2 linked regions of the Desulfosarcina ovata subsp. ovata genome follow. Each later gene encodes a partner of the first gene's protein in a complex. Links are inferred from orthologs where the notes say so. Each region holds a gene or a part of one and is shown on either strand. Other genes may lie near its edges.

The links.
Region 2: the proteins of tsaE (region 1) and tsaD are in contact, whole or in part, in a crystal structure (PDB 6N9A), measured with the Thermotoga maritima proteins. The link is inferred for Desulfosarcina ovata subsp. ovata from one-to-one orthologs. Residues at the interface, in WP_004082108.1 of Thermotoga maritima: Leu37, Gly38, Lys46, Lys57, Val59, Lys60, Ser61, Thr63, Phe64, Thr65, Leu66, Met67, Val69, Pro71, Tyr82, Arg83, Leu84, Asp86, Asp88, Phe89, Asp93, Ile128, Asp130, Glu131, Arg134; in WP_004082750.1 of Thermotoga maritima: Cys10, Asp11, Arg49, His50, Leu82, Gly84, Gly135, Gly136, Glu154, Thr155, Leu156, Asp157, Asp158, Ser159, Glu162, Asp165, Lys166, Arg169, Leu170, Tyr175, Lys213, Thr214, Leu217, Tyr218, Gln221, Arg222, Asn324.

Annotation. Positions count from the first base shown.
Region 1 is NZ_AP021879.1:1,149,563-1,157,685, reverse strand. What follows is about bases 3,270-6,268. They hold tsaE (tRNA (adenosine(37)-N6)-threonylcarbamoyltransferase complex ATPase subunit type 1 TsaE), read right to left. Parts: upstream 5,020-6,268; coding sequence 4,519-5,019; downstream 3,270-4,518. Other genes in these bases: GN112_RS05100 (NAD(P)H-hydrate dehydratase), read right to left, coding at 5,016-6,268; GN112_RS05110 (aspartate kinase), read right to left, coding at 3,270-4,457. Also shown: GN112_RS05135 (thioredoxin family protein), read left to right, coding at 1-713; GN112_RS05130 (YkvA family protein), read right to left, coding at 749-1,057; GN112_RS05125 (hypothetical protein), read left to right, coding at 1,107-1,307; GN112_RS05120 (RNA methyltransferase), read right to left, coding at 1,328-2,068; pyrF (orotidine-5'-phosphate decarboxylase), read left to right, coding at 2,285-3,037; more of GN112_RS05110, read right to left, coding at 3,237-3,269; more of GN112_RS05100, read right to left, coding at 6,269-6,632; GN112_RS05095 (pyridoxine 5'-phosphate synthase), read right to left, coding at 6,649-7,368; rRNA maturation RNase YbeY, read right to left, coding at 7,371-7,757; GN112_RS05085 (HD family phosphohydrolase), read right to left, coding at 7,714-8,123. UniProt on the Escherichia coli protein: Required for the formation of a threonylcarbamoyl group on adenosine at position 37 (t(6)A37) in tRNAs that read codons beginning with adenine.
Region 2 is NZ_AP021879.1:2,852,463-2,860,543, reverse strand. Bases 2,793-5,749 are described here. They hold tsaD (tRNA (adenosine(37)-N6)-threonylcarbamoyltransferase complex transferase subunit TsaD), read left to right. Parts: upstream 2,793-3,744; coding sequence 3,745-4,755; downstream 4,756-5,749. Other genes in these bases: GN112_RS12735 (ferredoxin), read right to left, coding at 5,418-5,606; GN112_RS12740 (methylated-DNA--[protein]-cysteine S-methyltransferase), read right to left, coding at 4,828-5,337; purM (phosphoribosylformylglycinamidine cyclo-ligase), read left to right, coding at 2,793-3,421. Also shown: GN112_RS12765 (hypothetical protein), read right to left, coding at 1-301; GN112_RS12760 (formate/nitrite transporter family protein), read left to right, coding at 547-726; GN112_RS12755 (double-cubane-cluster-containing anaerobic reductase), read left to right, coding at 894-2,057; more of purM, read left to right, coding at 2,375-2,792; GN112_RS12730 (hypothetical protein), read right to left, coding at 5,791-6,786; cysS (cysteine--tRNA ligase), read right to left, coding at 6,837-8,081.

The sequences.
Region 1 (8,123 bases):
TTCTGGCCGTTCTGGCCAATGGTGCGGCCTTTACGGATCAGATCGGTCCGGACGTACGCGCGCAGCTGGAGAGACTTGGGGTGCCGGCGTTGCTGAAGGTCTATGTCACGCCCCATTGCCCGTTTTGTCCAGCAACCGTCACCACGCTTTTGGGGTTGGCCGGTCTCAACGAAAATGTATGGGTGACCGTCATCGACGGCATGCTCTACCCTGAAGCCGCCGATCAGGACCGCATCAGCTCCGCTCCCACGGTGATTCTGGACGATCAGTTCCGTTGGACCGGATCGGTGGATGCCCTGGAGCTGGTTACCCTGATGCTGGATCGGGATCCAGCCGGTCTGAGTGCCGACGCCCTGCGGGGGATGATCGAGGACGCCGATGCCGACGGAGTGGCGCGCCTGATGTCCGATCACAACCAAATTTTCCCGGCATTTATCGAGTTGCTCATCCACCCGCGCTGGTCGGTGCGACTGGGGGCCATGGTTGTCATTGAGACCCTGGTGGAGATGGCACCGGCATTGGCCGGGCAGGTCGTCGAACCGCTGCTGGCCGCTTTTGCCACTATCGACGATACGGTCAAAGGCGACGTTCTGCATGTGCTGGGTGAAGCGGGCAACCGGGACGCCCTGCCATTTTTATCCCGGGTACTCGAAGTGGAAACGGATGAAGAGATCTGCGATGCCGCCAGCGAAGCCATTGAAAAACTGACCTGATTCCGGTTTGAACGTACCGCCCGCCGGCGGCGCGATCAGTCCCGGGGTGGTTCCGGACGCTGGCCGGTCTCTTTCCAGGCGCGATACCGGTAAAGATCTTTTTCCAGATAATAGAGACAGGCCAGAAAAACGGCTGCATCGTCCAATTGGCCCAGGCCGGGAATGAAATCGCTGATCAGGTCGGTGGGAATCAACAGATAGGCGATGGCCAGGATGAAAACCATGCCCGACAGCGGTGAAACCGAGCGGTAGCGCCCTTTGACGAAATCACCGGTCAGCGATATGAGCAGCCGCAAATCCTCGGCAAGGCGTTTGATCAGGTTCATGTTTGCAGGTGTGGCCATGGGGCACCTTTCGTACTGAGTTTATCGAAAAAATGAGGAGATTGGACCAATGAACACCCAAACGCTGATTTTGACCGTTCTGATTTTTTGGCTGATCATGGGCCTGGCTTCCCTGTCCGCCTATTCCGAAGTCAAACGCACCGGCGGAACCCTGGTGGACGCCATGCGCAACAACGAGACGTTCTTTTTTATTATCAGCCTCGTGATCGGACTGGTGGTGGTGGCGTTAAAACTCGGCGCCAAGATTTAGCGGGCTTCCAAAACGCGTGGCTATTTTCCCTCCGACAGCTTTTTCCGCTGCCCCTCGATCCAGTCTATCCGGCTCCAAAGTCCCTGGAGGATGCGTACCTCTCGCTCACTCAGGCCGCTACGGCCGAACAATCGCCGAAACGATCTTAAAATGTGGTCCGGATTCTGCGGGTCCAGATACTCGGCCTCAAGGAGCGTCCGGCGCATATGCTGGAACATGTTCTCGATGTCGCTGGCCTGTGCCGGAAGCTGATTCTCATTGGCCGTCGGTGCGTTTTGGCTGAATTTTTTGTGCAGTTCATAGAGCACCAGGGCGACGGCGTGAGACAGATTCATGGATGGATAATCATCGTCTGTGGGAATGGTGATGAATGCATGGCACAGATCCAGTTCGCTGTTGTGCAGGCCGCGGTCTTCACGACCGAACACAAAAGCCGTTTGTGCATTGGTCGGTTGGGCCAGGGCTTGTTCGGCGGCGTCCTCCGGCGAAAGAAAATCCTCGCGGTACTTGCCGAAGCGGCGGGTGGTCCCAAAAGCGAGGTGGCAATCGGCCAGGGCCGCGTTCAGCGAAGGGAAAATCGTGGCCTGGTGAAGAATGGCTTCAGCCTTGAGGGCCATTCGCCGGGCATCCAAAGACCGAAACCCATCGCAGGGCGTCACCAGCCGAAGCTCACTGAATCCGAAATTCATCATCGCCCGGCAGACCGACCCCACATTGATCGGCCCCTGGGGCTCGACAAGGACGATACTGATCTGTTCCATTAGGAGCGTTTTCCCTGCATGCGTCTGATGACCGTTTCCGTAAGGGGCACTGCCGGCTGGAAAATGACACAATTGCCAGGCCGGGTCAATCTTGGGCGGCGCGGGTCGGCAAACAGGGTCAAATTCCCTTTCCGGACCGGCGATTTTGCGGTAATGAAACGCTGACATGGATGCAAAACCGTAACCCGCAACGCCCTGACGGCATGAGGACAACCTATGAAAACCGCCAAAGACCACATCATCTTTCCCCTGGATGTTCCCGATCCCGATATCGCCCGTTCCCTGGTGACCCGGCTGGCCGATGACGTGGGGATGTTCAAAATCGGCCTCGAACTGTTTATCCGCTCCGGACCTGAACTGGTTCGCTGGATCGTGCGGGCCGGCAACGCCAAGGTATTTCTGGACCTGAAACTTCACGATATCCCGGCCACTGTCAAACGGGCCATGGCCCAGGTGGCAGACCTGGGAGTCTATTTCGCCACGGTGCATTGTGGCGAGAGCCGGTCCATGCTGAAGGCTGCCGTGGAAGGTGCCGGCGGCAGGGTCAACGTGCTTGGTGTGACGGTCCTGACCAGCGTTTCCGCCGCCGATGTGGCCACTGCCGGTTACCGGGACGATTATTCACAGGACGTTCGCCGGCTGGTGTTGAAAAAGGCGGCCATGGCCATGGATGCGGGCTGCTGCGGCGTGGTTTGTTCCGGTGAGGAGGTCCAGTCGATCAAAACGACCTTCGGACCGGAATTCCAGGCGGTAACGCCCGGCATCCGGATGGCCGACCGTTCGGTCAGCGGGGATGACCAGGCCCGCGTCGTGACACCGGCCATGGCCATTCGCCGTGGGGCGGACTACTTGGTCATCGGCAGGCCCATCCGCGATGCCGCCGATCCGCAGGCTGCAGCAAGGGCCGTTGCCGGAGAGATTCAGGGCGCCTTGGACGCCGCTTCCCCAAAAGGGAGGGACGTCGGATAAATCAAAGGCGGATCGATCGTTGCGGTGCTGCAAGACCGATCCGCCTCTGTTTCCGATCGTGTTTCAGTGTGCCTGGATGATTCGCCACAGCGTAACGGCGATCACTGCGGCGCAGACCAGCAGGACAAAGCGAATTTGCTCAGGGGTGAACCCTTTCATCCGGCCAACCCTTCCGGTTTTCCTGGTGGGCACCGCCTGCCTAATCGTCCCGGTCCAGCCCGAAGGCCGTGTGCAGGACCCGGACGGCCAATTCCGTATATTTTTCCTCAATGATGCAGGAGATGCGAATTTCAGAAGTGCTGATCATGATGATGTTGATGTTTTCACGGGCCAGGGCGTTGAACATCAGCGACGCCACACCAGAATGATTTTTCATGCCCACGCCGATTACCGACACCTTGGCGATGTTGGGGTCGGCAAAGACATCCTCGGCATCAATGGTTGCGGCGACTTTTTTCTCGATTTCCAGGGCCTTGGTGCAATCGGCCTTGGGAACGGTGAAGGTCAGGTCCGTCTGACCGCCGCTACGCGTATTCTGGATGATCATGTCCACCAGAATGCCGGCTTCGGCGATGGGAGAGAATATTTTTGCTGCAACACCCGGCTGATCAGGGACTTTTTTCAAAGTGATCCTTGCCTGATTCAAATCGTGAGTGACCCCCGAAACAACCAGTTGCTCCATCCCGGAATCTTCGTTTACCACCATGGTGCCTTCCTCCTCTGAAAATGATGAGCGGACATGAACGGGGATGTTGTATTTTTTGGCGAAACCGACGGAGCGGATCTGCAGCACCTTGGCGCCCAGACTGGCCATGTTGAGCATCTCGTCATAGGAGATGACCTTGATTTTTCTGGCCTTCGGGCAGATGTTGGGGTCCGCTGTGTAAATTCCATCCACGTCGGTGTAGATCTCGCAGACATCGGCATTCAGCGCCGCCGCGATGGCCACCGCCGAGGTGTCCGAACCGCCGCGACCCAGCGTGGTGATGTTGCCCTTGATGTCCATGCCCTGAAAACCGGCCACAACAACGATTTTTCGGTCTTTCAGAAGGCGTTTGATCCGATCGGTACCGATCTCGAGAATGCGCGCGTTGCCGTATTCACAGTCCGTGACCACCTCGGCCTGGTGTCCCAGCAGGGATTGTGCCTGAACCCCCATACCTTTGAGCATCATGGCCAGAATGGCTGCCGTGGTCTGCTCGCCGGTGGCCAGCAGCACGTCCAGTTCGCGCCGGTCCGGGGCGTCGGTGGCTTCATTGGCCAGGCCGAGCAAGCGGTCGGTGACGCCGGCCATGGCCGAGAGAATCACCACCACGTCATTCCCCTGATGATGGGTTTTCAAAACCCGGTTGGCGACATTGCGGATGCGGGTGATGTCGGCGACCGAGGTGCCGCCGAATTTTTGAACGACGATTGCCATACTTTTTCCACTTTCAGTGCTTTTCGAATGGTTCCACGTATCACAGCGATAGGAAATAAAATCAAATGGGGATGTCTTTTAACAGATCCGCCAGGTCAAGTCCATATGCAATTACTCGGATGGATCGGCTATTGTCACCGGTTGGGGAGAAGAAAAAATCCAAACGCCGGGGCGGATGATCCGATGGATGGAGCCGCTCGGGCCACTCGACGGCAACGATGCCGGGCTGGTCGAAAATCTCGATCAAGCCGATTTCATCCGGATCAACCGGTTCGGACAGGCGATACAGGTCCACATGGCAGAAGAGCAGTCGGCCCGGATATTCGTTGACCAGGGTGTAGGTGGGACTGGTGATGGCGATGCTGTCAGGAACGCCCAGGCCACGGGCAAGCCCCTGGGCAAAGGCGGTTTTGCCGCTGCCCAGGTCACCGTACAGGAAAAGAACCAGCCTTTGGTTCAGCCGCCGACCGATGGTACGGCCCAGTTCGATGGTCTGGTCGGCGGTGTGCGTCTCCACTGTCCGCCGGTTCGGGTCAGACGGCAAGGCGGACGACGTGTTCATTGGTCGTCAGGTCCCATGGGGTAGCACAACGCGTCCGTGAACAGCCAGTCCGGCAGGTCTTCGCCGCTACGCAGCGCCTGCATGGCTGCGGGCACGGCATCAAGTACCTCCGTGGCCAGATAACCCGTGGCGGCCTTGCTGCAGGCCAGTTGGTCGGCCGCTGCGCCGTGCAGGTAGACGCCGGCCTGGGCAGCAGCCGAGACGTTTATCCCCTGGGTGATCAGGCCAGCGATGAGTCCGGTGAGAACATCGCCCATGCCACCCGCCGCCATGCCCGGGTTGCCGGTGGGGTTGATGAAAACATGGCCATCCGGCCGGGCAATGACAGTGGCGGCTCCCTTGAGCACCAGATGGACTCCGTGCTGCCGGGCAAAGTCGCGGGCGTGGGAAACGCGATCCCTTTGAATGTCGGCCGTGGACAGACCGCATAGCCGGGCCATTTCCCCGGGGTGGGGGGTAAGTACCATGGGTGCCTGTTTTTTGCTGAGAACCGACAGATTCCCGGCGATCAGGTTCAGTCCGTCCGCATCGACAATCAGCGGCATCGTGGCGGATTCAATCAGATGGCCAAGCAACCGCCCGGTAGATGGATCCGTTCCCAGGCCAGGCCCCACGGCCAGACATCGTTTGTCGGCCATCAGGCCTTGGACGGTCTGAAACGCGGATTCGTCCAGGGTCCCCTGGACGGTTTGGGCCAGGCCGACGGTCATGGCCTCCGTGACCAGGGTTTCCAGTACCGGGTTGAGCGATTGAGGAACGCCCAGGGTCACCAGGCCGGCCCCGGCACGCATGGCGCCCATGGCGGTCATGGCGGCGGCACCGGTTTTTCCGGGGCTGCCGGCCAGCACCAGAAGATGACCGGTATGGCCCTTATGCGCCGTGGCATCGCGGTGGGGCAGGGCAGGCTTCAAGTCCATGGGGGTGATCAGGTGCTGATGGCAGCCCACCTGGGCGGCCATGTGGGGGGGGATGCCGATTTCGATCACCTTCAGCCGGCCGCTAAGCCGGCGGCCCGGGTAGGTGAGGTGGCCGGCCTTGGCAAATCCGAACGTGGCCGTGGCGGCGGCCTCGATGCAGACGCCGCAGGCCTGGCCGGTGTCGGCATTCAGACCCGAGGCGATATCCACGGCAAAAACCGGACGATGCATCTGATTGATAAATTCAATTGCCGACCGGAAATAGCCGCGAACATCTGAAGACAGTCCCGTTCCCAAAATGGCATCGATCCAGATGGCGATATGATGCATTTGTGATTGGTGGGCCTTGAAAGCGGCGATGTCGGCCATTTCAACCACCGTCACGCCCATGCGGTCGATAAGGGCCAGGTTGGTTGCTGCATCGCCCTGAACCCGGCTGCGCTCGGCCAGCAGAAAGACGGTTACCGGAATGCCTTTCTGATGAAGATAGCGGGCCATGACAAATCCATCGCCGCCGTTGTTTCCGCGTCCTGCGGCAACACCCACACTGCCGGGTTGGCGGTGGAAAAGGGTGTCCAGAAAGAACGCCGTTGCTCCCCGGCCGGCGTTCTCCATGAGAACCCGGCCGGGTATACCGAAAGATTCGATGGTTGCACGATCCATGCGCTGCATTTCATCAGCGGTTACCAGATACATACCCTTGCTCCTTGGGTTAAAGGCCGTTAATCAGATTCCGCATATCCCTGACGGCCCGGTCCATACCGACCAGTACGGCCCGGGAAACGATGCTGTGGCCGATACAGTAGGTATTGATTTCCGTTACGCCGGTAAAGGCCTTAATTGTGGTGATATCGAGACCACGGCCGGCGCTGATGTCCAGTTTGAGCTTTTTGGCCAGCTTGACGGCATCGATGATTTTGGCAAACGCCTGCCTTTGTTTCGTGGCACCGGTTGCTTCGCAGAACGTTTTTGTGCTGATCGCAATACCATTGGCCCCCGCCTGGTGGGCCAGCTTGATCTGCTCCGGCTCGGGGTTGATGAGGATATTGACGGGAATCCCATTGTTTTGCAGCGCACCGATGGTTTCCTCCATGGATTTGCTGTGTACGATCAGGTCAAGGCTTCCGTCGGAAGCGACCTCCTGGCGGCTTTCCGGAACCAGCGTTACCCGCTCCGGACGAACATCCAGGGCGATCCCCACCATTTCCGAGGTGGCCGCCATTTCCAGAATCAGTTGGGTCTGAATCACCCTGCGCAGCAGTCGGACATCCCGGTCCTGGATGGTGCGCCGATCCTCTCTCAGGTGGCAGACAATGCCGTCCGCACCGGCCAGTTCGGCAAGCAGGGCCGCGGCGATGGGATCCGGGGTGGCCGCCTGACTGGCTTCCCGCAACGTGGCGACACGATCAATGTTGACAGCCAGACCGGCCATGCTCATTCCTCCTTTTCAATGAGTTCCATTAACGTTTGGCTCTTTTTTTCCATAATGGCCGCTTCCGCCGCGGAATGGACGTGATCATAGCCGATAAGGTGAAGAATTCCATGGATCAACAGTTCATTGAAGCGGCATAGCATCTCCATGCCTGCGTCCAGGGCTTCGCGGTGAGCCGTATCGGCCGAAATGACCACATCACCGAGAAGCTCAGGGGTAATATCGGCGAACGGGCCCTCCTGCATGGGGAAAGAGATCACGTTGGTCGGGCCTTGATGGTTCAGATAGGTCCGATTGAATTCGGCGATTTGCGGATCATCCACAATCAAAATCGAGAGTTGGGCGTCAGGATAGTCCAAGGCGCTTAAAATGCGCCTGGCTGTCCTCATTATTTTTTGCTCTGGCAGCTTGTGACGGTTTTGCCGGTTTTCGATCCATACTTCCATTTTTCGCCTTTCCCGGGGTGATGGCGCTACTGTCCTGGTATTCGATCCGATGGTGATGGATGCCATTTAGGATTTTATTGAAACTCCTGGCGATCAGATGCAGATCTTTCAGGGTTAGTTCACAATGGTCAAGCTGCCCGTCGGAGAAAATTTTGTTGATCAGATTCTGCACCAGTCCCTGAATCCGTGACGGGGTGGGGTTGTCCAGGGTCCGCGAAGCGGCTTCGACCACGTCGGCCAGCATGACCAGGCCTGCTTCCCGTGTTTGCGGGCGCGGACCCGGATACCTGAAATCGTCGATATTGACCC
Region 2 (8,081 bases), 1.7 Mb from region 1 along the record:
TCTCTAACTTGAAGAAGTTGATGGTTCTGTTTTCGTCCCCATCGGGCCGACAGACGATCTTTGACGGCAGATACCCCCTTTTACGAACCTGATAACACCAGGATTCCCAGTATTCGCCTTCCATGGAGCGTGAATTGAGGGTGGTATAGGGGGTCGGCATCAACTCGTCCGCCGTTTTTCCCCAATAGATTCCGGCCCCCTCGGGAAATGAGGTGATCACTTCATAAACGAGGTGCTTGGTGCACCCGCAAAAAAGAAGAAGCATCGACAGAACGGCAATCAAAGAAGATGAACGTTTCATGATGGGACTCACCAATAAAGGTGATCGTGTTTGACCGCGATCATTGAAGGTTTAGCCAATTGTCCAAAACGGTCTCTATTTTTTATCACACGGCTTGTCAAATGATTAAGTGTAACGGTATTTATTGTTATATTGAACATTTGTAAATTTCTCAGCACTCATTCGGTTTACGACCCAATCCGCCCCTTGCGATATTCAAGCATGATTCCACAAACCGTGATACCACCGGCTACAGCCTCGGCCTCATGCTGGTGGTCATCGCCGGCGCGGAGCTGTTTACCGGCAACAACCTCGTGGTCTCCACCATCACCTGGAGCGCCTTTTTGGTCAAAAACCTGGTTCCCGTGACCATCGGCAACGTTATCGGTGGGGCTGTGTTCGTCGGGCTCGGTTACTGGGGGGCGTACCTGCGACCTTCAAAATAGCCTGAATGCATTCGGATGCGAAGTGGATGACCACTTCGCTGCAACCGGAGAGATACTATCCAAAATCTGGATGAGGAGAATACCGGCCATCCGGATTACCTATTTGACTTGGTTCCGCCGACCATGGAAAAAGATGTATTTGTCCTCAACCAGGAGAATTTGCATTGATGAACAAACCCGGTAATGGCCAGGGTGCCCGGACGATCCTGAACCGACTGCAACAGATTACCGAAGAGAACCTTCTGGACATCGAACGGCTGAAATCCGACGGCCGTTCGGCGATCGGTTTCTACTGTCTCTACTCCCCCACGGAGATTGCCGTGGCGGCCGACGCCATCCCCCTGCCGCTGTGCGGCACCCGCAACGATCCCATCCCGGAGGCCGAAGCGGTCCTGCCGCGCAACCTCTGCCCCCTGATCAAAAGCAGTTTCGGTTTTGCCATCACCGATACCTGTCCGTTCTTCCGCTTTTCGGACATTATCGTTGGTGACACCACCTGCGACGGCAAGAAGAAGATGTTCGAGCTGCTTGGCGCGCACAAGACCACCCATGTGCTGCAACTGCCCCAAAGACAGGATTCGGCCATGGCCTTTTCCCTGTGGCGTAGCGAACTGGAACGGTTCAGGGCCATCGTCGAGGCGCAGACCGGGATCCCCATCACCGACGCGCGACTCGGCGGCGCCATTGACCTGATGAACCGGGAACGGCGAGCCCGCAAGGCGGTAATGGACCTCAACCAGAGGATGCCGGCGCCCTTGAGCGGATCCTTGCTGCTGGAGATTCTCTTCAAGGTCGGATTTCTGGCCGACAAGGAGAAGGGCATCGCCCTGATGAACGCCGTGGTTGCCGAATCCGGAAGCGGCGCCTTCCGGCCCAAGGGTAAGTCGAGCCGGCGCCGCAGGCGCATCCTGATCACCGGCGTCCCCATCGGCCTGGGCAGCGAGAAGGTGGTCAAGATTGTCGAACAGGGCGGCGCCGACGTGGTGGCTTTCGAGAACTGTTCCGGATACAAACAGGCCTTTGAGGTGGACGAGAAGAAAGCGCCTATGGATGCCCTGGCCGAACAATACCTGGCCACGCCCTGTTCGGTGATGAGCCCCAATGCCGGCCGATTCACCCTTCTGGCGCAGATGATCACCGATTTTGCGGTGGACGGGGTCATCGACCTGACCTGGCAGGCCTGCCACACCTACAATGTTGAGGCGTATTGCATCAATACGTTCATCCAGGACAAATTCGGTTTTTCCAGCCTGCACCTGGAGACCGACTACGCAGAGAGCGACACCGAACAGCTGCGCGTGCGGATCGAGGCTTACTTGGAAATGCTTTAGGTTGCCGGAAATAAATAATTCTCCCATTCTATTTTTAACTATCAGGAATAGTTTGCGGTTTTTTCCTTTCCCCCTGATTGCGACGATTGTGAAAAGCGATGTTCAACGCTACCCGCCAAGGCGCTTCCAATCCTGATCGGTTTTTCAAAAATCGAGGCATCACCGGATAATCCCGGCGTTTGACAGGGATACGTCTGGAGAGAAACGGAAAAGAGGTGTGAGATGACGCCCCCTGAATTAAGTTTGACTTTTCGGCGGTATCAGTTTATTTTTACACCCACTTGCAAGCCAGCCGAATACAAGCCAGGAGTGCCTGAATGAAGAAAAAGCTGACCTACGCCGATGCCGGCGTCGACATCGACAAGGCGGACAACCTCGTTGAGAGCATCAAGCAGATCGCCAAACAGACCCGCCGGACCGGTGTGATGGGTGAGATTGGCGGATTCGGGGGGTTGTTTTCCCTGAACACCAACACCATGGAAAGCCCGGTGCTGGTCAGCTCTACCGACGGGGTGGGCACCAAATTGAAAATTGCCTTTCTCATGGATTGCCACGATACGGTGGGCATCGACCTGGTGGCCATGTGTGTCAACGATATTGCCGTACAGGGCGCACGGCCCCTTTTTTTCCTCGACTACCTGGCCACGGGAAAACTGAAAAGCGAAACGGTCACCGATATCATCAAAGGAGTCGGTGAGGGGTGCATCCAGGCCGATTGTGCCCTGATCGGCGGAGAAACCGCCGAAATGCCGGGGTTCTATCGCGACAACGAATACGATCTGGCCGGTTTTGCCGTAGGGCTGGTGGACAATCCCAAAATCGTGGACGGCTCCGAAATTCGTCCCGGCCACCAGATCATCGGTATCGCCTCCAGCGGCCTGCACAGCAACGGGTTCTCCCTGGTTCGCAAAATCTGCTTTGATGTACTGGGCCTGACGGTGGACAGCCATGTTCCCGAATTGGGCAAAACCCTTGGCGAAGAGTTGATCATTCCCACCCGCATCTACTCGGAAACCATTCAGCACCTGGTCCGTGACCTGCCCATCCAGGGGTTGGCGCACATTACCGGCGGCGGCATTATGGACAACATTATCCGGGTTATCCCCCAGGCCTGCGGCATCACCATCAACAAGGGGTCCTGGGAAATCCCGCCGATCTTCGGATTCCTGCAGGCCGCCGGCAACGTGGATGAGAAGGAAATGATGCGCACCTTCAACAATGGCATCGGTCTGGTGGCAGTGGTTCCCGAGGAGAACGCCCAGGATGTTCTCAACCGGCTTGGCGGCAGCGGAGAAAAAGCCTGGGTAATCGGCGAGGTGACCAAAACCCGTAAAAATGCCCGATCCCGCGTTCAGTTGGTCTGATCCTTTCGTAGGCTCGGGATGGGCCGTCCTGGAGACAAACCGTCATGTTAAAAAAAATTACCCGCCTGTTCGAATGGATTGCCGAGGGGCAGAAAAAACAGCCCATCTGCAAGTCCTGAGCGCCCGGCATACGGCATCCCGGTGCGGGACCTGCAAAAAAAGCGGCAACAGTGAAACCGGCGCCATCCAAATAGGCGCCTCTCGGATTGGGTGAAAAACCGGTTTAGCCGGAACGGGTCGGTGCAAACGACCGTCGTTCCGGTTTTTGTTTTTTACGCGTTCATTTTTATGCGACATTGGGGTTTATTTTACAGGGAAAAAGTATGATCGTTTTGGGTATTGAATCCTCCTGCGACGAGACGGCAGCGGCCGTGGTTCGCAACGGATGCGAAGTGCTGGCCTCGGTGGTGGCTTCACAGGTCGCCGTTCACCATCCGTACGGCGGTGTGGTGCCGGAATTGGCCTCGCGCAAGCATATCGAAGCCATCGTCCCGGTGGTCGATCAGGCCATCGCCGAATCGGGCATCCCGGCCAAGAAGATCGATGGTGTGGCCGTCACCCAGGGGCCCGGCCTGATCGGCTCCCTTCTGGTGGGATTCTCCTTTGCCAAAGGGTTCGCCTTCGGCCATGGAATTCCCTGGGTTGGTGTGGACCATCTGGAAGGGCATATCAATTCCGTGTTTCTGGAGGCCGACCCGCCGGCCTTTCCCTTTGTGGCCCTTTTGGTCTCCGGTGGCCACACCAGCATCTACCATGTCACCTCCCACCGCGACTTCCACCCCATGGGCCAGACCCGCGACGACGCTGCCGGCGAAGCCTATGACAAGGTAGCCAAGATGCTGGGCCTGGGGTATCCCGGCGGTGTGGTCATCGACCGGTTGGCCGCCCAGGGTGACCCGACGAAGGTCGTGTTTACGCGTCCCTACCTGGACAAGGCCGAGTTCGATTTCTCTTTCAGTGGGATCAAGTCGGCGGTCATGCGCCACCTGCAGCTCCACCCGGATCCCTCACCCGGCGACCAGGCCGATATCGCCGCCGGTTTTCAGGCCGCTGTGGTGGATGTACTGACCTTTAAAATCATTCATGCGGCAAAGGCCAAGGGGTGTGCGCACCTGGCCGTGGTGGGCGGGGTTGCCGCCAACCGGGGGCTACGCGAGGCCGTTACCCGTGATGCGGCCGCAGACGGGATCCGGGTGCACATCCCGTCCATTGAGCTTTGTGGAGACAATGCCGCCATGGTGGCTGCGGTAGGCTACCATCGTCTGGCTACCGGTGAACGCGCCGGCTTGGATGATGATGTGTATTCTCGGGTGAAGTTCCGGCCCCGGGGATAATCCGGGCCGACATGGGGCACGACCGCCGGTCGACGGACGCCAGGTTTCAATGCGATAGTAAGAAGTGAACGTTCAGGCGGCTTCCAGGGCCAACATGCGCCGTTTGAGATCGGTATCGCAGGCCCTGCCGCCAAAACCGCCGATCGATCCATCGCTCTTGATTACCCGGTGGCAGGGAATTAATACAGGATAGCGGTTGTTCGCCATGGTATTGCCTACGAACCGGGCCGCCCGGGGCCGGTTGGCCATTTTGGCCACCTGACCGTAGGATAAGGTCTGACCGTATGGGATGGTGGTCACGGCACGGTAAACGGCCTGTTGGGAAGGGGTAAAACCGGACAGGTCCATTACCGACCAGGGGATCTCGATGCGTCCACCGTCAAAATAGCGCACCAGGCTGGCCCCGATGGCCCGGGCATCGGCATCGGCATTGTCGATCCGCCCATACTGCTCGTCCATTGCCTGACAGAGAGAATTCAGATCGGTCCGCGGCAGGTGGACCGCCAGCAGCCTGAAGGGCCGGGCATCAAAGGCCACCGCTGCATAGCCGAAGGTTGTTTCGACAATCTGATAGCGTTGCATGTTCCCCCTGTCCTCAGAAAAAAGAAACCCCCGGCGGATCGGTCCGACGGGGGTTGGAAAATTTTGGCAGCCGCAAAAGATTAGGTCTCTTCGACGCTGATGGCGCCCTCTTCGCACACTTCCACGCAGCTTTCGCAGCCGAGGCACTCTTCCGCGTTTACCGGAACGGATTTTTCATCCTGCATCTCGAATACTTCCACGGGACAAACATCAACGCACTCTTCGCAGCCTACGCATTTTGACTCGTCAACGCTCGGGGTAAAAGCCATGTTAAAAGCCTCCTTTCAATTAGGTTCAATTCGTGTTGATCCAATTATCAACATCTGTTCTCATTTAATGGAAAAGGGCTTATACTAAATAAAACAGCCCGTCAAGCGTTGAAAATCTTTTTTTCAACGCTCCCCGAAATCGCTATTTATTCCTTGTCAGCTGGGCCTTTCATCGGATTTTTGGTCAGTTTTGCACCAATAGAATCAAGGTGTGACGCGTCGCCTGCCCGCTCCCGTTTTCCTCACCGCGCAAGACAGCCCCCGGGGCCATGGCAGCGATCACGGCAGCCGGACGGTGGCCGACCGCGGCCAGCAGGGTGACCGTGACGGCCGTATGGTCTGGTTCCGATTCGGCCAGATCGGTAAAGGGGGCAAGGTCATCCGCCGAAAAATCGGCCTGGCCGGTCAGGTCGGACAGCACCGCATTTAGCGGCGGCACCTCCGGGGCGTCCGGTAACGACATCCGGATCGTGGCCAGTGTGTCGAGGCGAAGCGTGTCGGCGAAAGTTTCCTGCAGGGTGTCGACGACCGCCGGACTGGTGGTCACCAAAAGGTCGGGCAGCCTGCTGTCCGCCAGGGCCAGGGTGGACCAGGCGCGGATGCGCTGGATGGTCTGCCGGGCGCCCGGATCCTCCCTCCAGAGCTCACCGCCGGCGCCATGCCGGTTGAAGCCGGCTTCGTCCGCGCCGTCCAGGGAGTCGAGGAAATCGGCTTCCATGGCCTTGAACCGGTTGAGATCGTTGTCCAGACCGTCGGTGGTGCGATCATTGTCCTGGGCCACGGCCAGAAACAGGCGGGCGCTGAATTCTGAATCATCCGGCTCGCTTCCGGCGTCCGGTGTGCCGTAATTTTTTATGTCCGAACGGATCTGGTTGATGGTGCTTTCATCAAAAAAGGGCACCTCCCCCTGCCGGGCACTGAAAAAACCGGCCCCGGCGGTCGTTTTTCCGGGATTGAGGCGCGCCCACTGGGTGAATTCGGCCAGGGCGGCCTCCAACCGCTCATCGTCCCGGGTGATGGGCGTGCGGATGTCGATGCCGCCGTCGGCGGCCAGGGCGGTGAGCCCTTCGGAAATCCCGCTTTCAACCGGCTGGTAAACGACGAGCGTCCCCACCAGTCGGTTCAGGCGGCCGGCGGTGGCTGCGGACAGGTAGGTGAAGGGCATATATACGGGTGTCATGATATTCTCCGGAAACATTATCTTATACACTGATAGTAGCGGAACTGTGGTCAGGCTCCAGTTTTTTCATCGCGCAGGACCACGCCCATGGCCAGCAACTGATCCCTCAGGCGGTCGGCCAGGGCCCAGTCTTTTTCCTGCCGGGCCCGATCGCGCTGGTCGATCAGCTGCTGCACCGCCGGATCTCGGATCTCGTCTTCGAAATCGAAAATATGGATCACCGTGTTGATGCGTGCCAATGCCTCCAGTACTTTTTGCGCGCCGGCGGCATCGATATCGCCATCCAGGATCAAGGTGTTGATGCGTTTGACCACGGTGAACAGCACGGCCAGGGCTGCGGAGATGTTCAGGTCGTCATCCATGGCGGTGGTGAAGCCGTTTTTGATGTCGTAGCACAGCTGGTCCAGCTCGGCATACGGAGTGCCGCCGCGAACTCCCTTGAGCGCACGGATGCAGGCGTCCAGGCGGGCCAGGGTCTTGCGTGCCCGATCGAGGCGCGCCACCGAAAAGATCACCGGCTTGCGATAGTTCACCGAAATCAGCCAGTAGCGGATCTCGCGGCCGCTGAAGCCCATGTCCAGCAGGCTCTGGACGGTCAGGCGATCCCCTGTCTCCGCCACTTTTTTTCCGTCCACCAGCACGCGGTCGCAGTGAATCCAGTAGCGGGCCAGGCTTTTGCCGGTCAGGGCCCCGGCAATGGCGATCTCGTTTTCATGGTGCGGAAAGACCAGTTCCCGGCCGGCACAGTGGATGTCGTAGTTATCCCCGAGATAATGCATGGACATGGCCGCACACTGCAGGTGCCAGGAGGGGCGCATGTTGCCCCAGTCGGTTTTGGTGTAGATCCCCCGCTTGAGTTCGGACAGGCGCGTGCGCTTGAGCAGGGTGAAATCGCGCGGGTTGTCTTTTTCGTATTCCTCCAGATCCACGGTGGCACCGATGCGGATCTTGTTGATATCAACCCCCGACAGCCGGCCGTAATCCTTGAAACGGGAGATATCGAAGTAGATCGAGCGCAGCTTCTCGTAGGCATAGCCTTTCTTAACCAGCCGTTCGGCCAGATGGACCATGTCGTCCACATGTTCGCTGGCCTTCGGATAGTGATTGGCCGGCCGGACCCCCAAGGTGGCCAGATCCCGGTGAAAGGCCTCGATGTGCATGCCGGTGAAATCCTCCAGGGACATGCCGGCGGCCTCGGAGCCCTCGATGGTCTTGTCGTCCAGGTCGGTGATATTCATGACCTGTTTGACCGCATAGCCCCGGTAAGCCAGGTAGCGGGCCAGAAGGTCGTTGAA